One region of the Herminiimonas glaciei genome, then DNA from elsewhere that is predicted to be linked to it. Evidence: riboswitches for the same ligand, from Rfam matches in the RefSeq annotation. Region 1 holds a riboswitch; the other holds the start of a gene.
What was found. Region 1 has a riboswitch for thiamine pyrophosphate ahead of thiC (phosphomethylpyrimidine synthase ThiC). Riboswitches for the same ligand answer to the same signal wherever they lie in the genome.
Positions count from the first base shown of each region.

Region 1 (3,146 bases):
TGCCGCGCGCTCAGAAAGAAATCATCCGTGTATCGCGTAAATACGGCCGTCCAACTATCGTTGCAACACACATGTTGGAATCGATGACCGAATCGCCTATGCCAACCCGTGCAGAAGCATCGGACGTAGCCAACGCCATTTATGAAGGCGCAGATGCCGTGATGTTGTCTGCGGAATCGGCCAGCGGCAAGAACCCTGTTCGTGCCGTTCAAATGATGGACAGCATCATCAAGGAAGTGGAAAGCGATCCGGTCTACCGCACACTGCTGGATGCACAGCAAGTGACACCACGTCCAACCGCGGAAGATGCAATTTGCAACGCCTTGCGTGACACCACGGCTGCGATCAAAGCTGTCGCTACTGTGACATACACAAAATCCGGCAGCACCAGCATGAGCGCTGCGCGTGTACGTCCGACCACGTCGATCCTGAGCATCACTCCAGAACTGAAGACCGCACGTCGTCTGGCATGGGTTTGGGGTATCCACTCGATCGTTGGTGGCCAGGATGTTAAGTCTGTTGATGATATGGTCAGCGAAGCAGTGGCGGCCGCTGTGCATGAAGGTTTTGCCAAGAAGGGTGATTACATCGCTATCTCGGCTGGCTTGCCATTCGGTGAATCGGGTACAACCAACTTGTTGCACATCGCAACAGTTAAGTAATAGCTGAGTTGTAACAGTTTCTGGAAAACAGCATCCTTGCCGTTTTCCAGAACTGACATGAATGGTTTGTTTTCCGGTAGGCAAGCAAGCCATTCATGTCAGATGTAAAAGTTTGACCCGGGTCAATTGACGTAGTCGTTTTATTGCATAGACTCGCGTTGTAGTTTGTTGCACCCGTTGTAGAAGTAAAAAGCTAGGGGTCCTAGGCAGATGCATACCGCATCCCGCCGGGTGAGAAAAACCCTTGAACCTGATCTGGATAATGCCAGCGAAGGGAAGCTAACGAGAACGATGTCGCATCAGGAATCCGCATTGCATCGCCCCACGATGCCCTCCTTGAAACGATAGCTGTCCTCGAAACCTCCTGAGCTGGCTCCAAGCCACTGTAGTTAGCCAAGGAGCCAAAATGAATGCCAATCCCAAATTCCTGTCCGCCACTGCGACAGTAGACGAAGCAGCAATCCAGCCGCTGCCGAATTCCCGCAAAATTTATATCGAAGGTTCGCGTCCCGACATCCGCGTGCCTATGCGTGAGATTACGCAGTCCGATACGCCAGCTTCGTTCGGTTTTGAAAAGAACCCACCCATCTATGTGTATGACACCTCGGGTCCTTACACCGACCCTGCGGCGAAGATAGATATACGTTCCGGCCTGGATACGCCGCGCCTGCCGTGGATACTCGAACGCAATGACACGGAAGAACTACCAGGCCCGACGTCGGAATACGGGATAGAACGCCTGAACGATCCGAAGCTGGCCGAGTTGCGTTTCAACCTGCATCGCAAACCACGTCGTGCATTGGCTGGTAAAAACGTCTCGCAAATGCACTACGCACGTCAGGGCATCATCACGCCGGAAATGGAATTCGTTGCGATCCGTGAAAACATGAATCGTCGCGCCTACCTGGAAGAACTGAAAAAATCCGGTCCTAAAGGTGAGAAGCTGGCCGAGTTGATGGGACGTCAGCACCCGGGGCAATCGTTCGGTGCTGCGATTCCACAAGAGATCACTGCAGAATTTGTGCGCAGTGAAATCGCGCGCGGCCGCGCCATCATTCCAGCCAACATCAATCACCCGGAAATCGAACCTATGATCATAGGGCGTAACTTCCTGGTCAAAATCAACGCGAATATCGGTAACTCGGCGGTCACTTCTTCGATCGGTGAAGAAGTCGAAAAAATGACTTGGGCGATACGTTGGGGCGGCGACAATGTAATGGATCTGTCGACCGGCAAACACATCCATGAAACACGCGAATGGATTATCCGCAACTCGCCCGTGCCTATCGGTACCGTGCCGATTTACCAGGCGCTGGAAAAGGTAAATGGCAAGGCCGAAGACCTGACCTGGGAAATTTTCCGCGACACGCTGATCGAACAGGCAGAGCAGGGCGTCGATTACTTCACCATCCATGCCGGTGTCTTGCTGCGCTATGTGCCACTGACGGCGAAGCGCATGACCGGCATCGTGTCGCGTGGCGGTTCCATCATGGCGAAGTGGTGTCTCGCACATCACAAGGAATCTTTCCTGTACGAACACTTCGAAGACATCTGCGAAATCATGAAAGCCTATGACGTGTCCTTCAGCCTGGGCGATGGCTTGCGTCCGGGTTCCATCTATGACGCGAATGATGAAGCGCAACTGGGTGAATTGAAAACGCTGGGAGAGCTGACGCAGATCGCATGGAAGCATGATGTGCAAGTGATGATCGAAGGTCCTGGTCATGTCCCTATGCACCTGATCAAAGAAAACATGGACCTGCAACTGGAACAATGCCATGAAGCGCCGTTCTATACGCTGGGGCCGTTGACGACCGATATTGCACCGGGCTATGACCACATTACTTCCGGTATCGGTGCGGCGCAGATCGGTTGGTATGGTACGGCGATGCTTTGCTATGTCACGCCGAAAGAGCATCTCGGTTTGCCGAACAAGGTCGACGTCAAGGACGGCATCATCACTTACAAAATCGCTGCACATGCCGCCGATCTGGCGAAAGGTCATATCGGTGCGCAGATTCGTGACAATGCCTTGTCGAAAGCGCGTTTCGAATTCCGTTGGGAGGACCAGTTCAACATCGGTCTGGATCCGGACAAGGCGCGCGAATTCCATGATGAAACTTTGCCCAAGGATTCAGCCAAGGTCGCGCATTTCTGCTCGATGTGCGGCCCGCATTTCTGTTCGATGAAAATCACTCAGGAAGTGCGTGACTATGCAGCGAAGCAGGGCATCACGGAAATCCAGGCTTTGAAAGCGGGCATGGAAGTGAAGGCAATCGAGTTCGTGAAGAGTGGTGCCGAGATTTATCAAAAGCAATGATGATCACGCTACAGCTGAATGGCAGCGCATATCAGGTCGAGGACGGCTCCACCGTGAGCGACCTGGTGGCATCCTTGTCCTTGACCGGCAAGGCCATAGCCGTCGCCATCAATCGCGAAGTCCTGTCGGATAGCGATTGGCCGCAACGTCGTTTGCTGGCGACG
Region 1 is NZ_JBHTBU010000003.1:161,624-164,769, forward strand. Features, by position in the region: gene pyk (pyruvate kinase) at 1-662, shown strand, start outside; TPP riboswitch at 848-956, shown strand; gene thiC (phosphomethylpyrimidine synthase ThiC) at 1,069-2,982, shown strand; gene thiS (sulfur carrier protein ThiS) at 2,979-3,146, shown strand, end outside.

Region 2 (3,146 bases), on a different contig from region 1:
GCGGCGTGCATTGCAGCTGTCTGAATTGCGTTATCGCGAAGGTGCGGATGATTTGAATACGCTGCTGGATGCGCAGCGCACTTTGTTTGCAGCTGATGACCAACTGGCGCAACTGCGCTTGTTGCGCCTGACCGGTACCACTGATGTCTTCAAATCACTGGGTGGCGGCTGGAGCAGGACGCCGGCGCAGTAAGCCGGCTTGTGAGGAAAAACGGCTGCCAGGGAAACCGGGCAGCCGTTTTTATTTATGCTGATTGCAATGCGGGGCGGCGTGCGATGCGATAAATGCTGCCGAGCAGCAGCGTGATCGCCAGCGCAGGCAAAGCCGAGCCGACTACCGGCCACATCATCGGGCACAGATGGAAAGCTGCGATGCCTATCAGCCAGATCGCGACCGGTACCACGTTCACGCCTTTGTCGGTGGCTTCCCCTTTTAAAGCCAACTGCGAAATCACCACACCGAACAAGGGTACAAATACCGAGCTTAAGGTCAGCAGGAAAGGTTCCAGGCCATGCATCGGCAGGAACAAGGCACAGGCAGTGGCGACCAATGCGAGCGTGATGCCCCAGAAGCGTATCGTGAATTTGCCGTGCAGGAAATTCAGCGAAACCGAACCGGAATACACATCGCCGTAAGCATTATCCATTTCATCGATCAGGATCAGGCCGAGTGCGATCAGGCCGCCTTGCGCCAGCAACAGGGTGGTCATCAGGTCGGCGCCGGGATTGGAGGTGCTGACGATCAATACGCCCAAGGCGTGACACCAGATATTGGCAACGGCAAAACCGAGCCAGGTGCCACGGAAGGTGCTGGCTCCGGCTTTTCCATAGCGCGCGAAGTCGGCTACCAGCGGCAGCCACGATACCGGCATCGCCATCACCAGGTCTATGCCAGCCAGCGTGCTCATCGAGCCGTCACCTGCACGATGCCAGATCGCGTCCAGGCCTTGTGCCTGTGCTTTCAGGACGAATTGGTAGGTCAGCCAGATCAGTGAGAGGATTACCAGTGGCAGGCCGAAGCGACCGACGAACCAGCGCACCAGTCCTATCATCGAGCCGGTTGCCAGGCCGACCAGCAGCAAGCCCCAGAACAAGGCGGTGACGTAGGGTAGCCAGATCGTATCGAGGCCGGTAATGTCCTTGATCAGCGCGGTCGTGCCATCACGCATGACGACCAGCTCAAACGCGCTCCAGCCTATCAATTGCACCACGTTCAGCACGACCGGCAATTTGGCAAACGATGTGCCGAGGGTCTGGCACATCAGTACCGGGCTCGACAGGCCACGTTCAAAGCCGATGTATGCCACCAGCGCGAGCAGGGCCGCACCAAGTACGGAGCCGACAACGATGGCGAACAAGGCGGTTTGCGTACCGAGCGCAGTGCCGAGGAAGGCCCCGATCTGCATGACCAGCAGGCCGACGCCGAGGCTGAACCACAGTGCTGCATGATCGCGGAAGGAAAAGACGCGTTCGTTTGCCGGGATAGGAGTGAAAGCGGCATTGCTGCTGGCCGCAGGAGCGTTTGGTAAAGCCATCATGGTCTTTCAAAAAATAGATGGCAGGTCAGCGGATTCGATGCCGCGGGAGCGGCGATGGATTATGTGCTTTCCTGCGCGAGGATTACCTCAATCAGGTTCAACGGGTATCTCTCACCCACGCATATGCGCAGGACCCCGAGCCAAGTTTTCAGACAGGCCGCTACTTTGAGCCAAAAAACGTTTATAGGCAAGCCTCTGCGGGCAGCTGGCCGGATTTGTGGCAGGCAGGACAAATCCGACTTGTGCAACTTATAAGTGATTAGGGTGACCAAGCAGGCTAAAAGCAGAAAAGACTCCCAAAAACCGGCCGATCCGGGCTTCATAATCTTTTTTTCACAAAACGGCAGAGCTGCTGCTCCCAGGAGGTGACGATTTCATTTGAGCATGCTTTATTTTTTTAATTTTTTGATGAGAGGTTCTATGTATTTTCCACGTACTGCTGTTGTCGTCATGCTTGCTTGCGCTTTTACCGGCCACGCTTATGCCAAGTCTGAAGTGTGTCACGCCACAACGGAGAAACAGGTCGCTTCCTTATTTGATCGCTGGAACGCATCGTTGCAAACCGGCGATCCGCAAAAAGTGGTCGCCAACTACGCCAGCAAATCCATACTGCTGCCGACCTTGTCGAATAAGCCGCGCCTGACGGCCGACGAGAAAGTGGACTATTTCAAACACTTCCTAGAGCACAAGCCGGTCGGCACCATCAACAGCCGCGCGATAGAAATCAACTGCAACAGCGCCAGCGATTCCGGGCTGTATACATTCAAGTTCGATGATGGTTCGGAAGTGAAGGCGCGTTATACCTACACGTACAAATGGGATGGCCGTCAATGGCTGATCTCCAGCCATCACTCATCTGCGATGCCGGAGAAGAATTAAAACGTTTTGGAAAATGCCTGAGGTCCGGGGTGGGTAGTGCAGTTTAGTGTTCAACACTTGCCTGTGCTTGGACGGGCAGGCATCAACCACAGGTATAGAAATGTCGGGTCGCACAGTAAAGCTTGGAGGGGGAGCGACCCGACGAAAACGGTAAATACTGTATATAAACACAGCATAACATCGGATCCGGCAAAAATCAAAAGCCCACATCAAGTCTGTGAAATATATTCGGTATTGTTGTACGGAAGGTGAATAAAACATGTCGTCATGATAAAGTTTGTGCGGTGCAATATTGCCCGTTTTCACTTTTCCCTATGTCTGCCACCCCGCATCAATTCCGCATTGGTTTAGCCACCAGCCGTACCCACCAGGACGCGCCGAATTCCGTATTGGCACGTTTGCTCAACGGCAGCCGCATCGCGATAGAGCAACATTTGCAACCGCAACTGATAGTCGTCGGGCGTACGCTGGATGCGATGGACCATCTCGGCCTGCTGAAGAATTACCCGCATATCGAACGTTTCCCGTATGGCCGCCATGGCGGGCTGATGAAGTTGGTGTCCCGCGTCGTCGATACCGATCCGGCGCGGCGACTGGATGCCGTGATGTACCTGATGGATCCGGTTGATCCTTCGTCGATTTTTCCGGAAGCGGTGGCGCTGAAACGCCAATGCGTCATCCATGGCAAACCGTTCCTGTCGACGCTGGCCGGTGCGCGCGAATGGCTGG
Region 2 is NZ_JBHTBU010000001.1:1,949,984-1,953,129, reverse strand. Features, by position in the region: gene ACFQPC_RS08790 (efflux transporter outer membrane subunit) at 1-193, shown strand, start outside; gene ACFQPC_RS08785 (purine-cytosine permease family protein) at 246-1,535, opposite strand; TPP riboswitch at 1,590-1,686, opposite strand; gene ACFQPC_RS08780 (nuclear transport factor 2 family protein) at 1,959-2,417, shown strand; gene ACFQPC_RS08775 (methylglyoxal synthase) at 2,732-3,146, shown strand, end outside.
Region 2: it holds a riboswitch for thiamine pyrophosphate, as region 1 does, so the genes downstream of both, ACFQPC_RS08785 (purine-cytosine permease family protein) here and thiC (phosphomethylpyrimidine synthase ThiC) in region 1, are expected to answer to the same signal.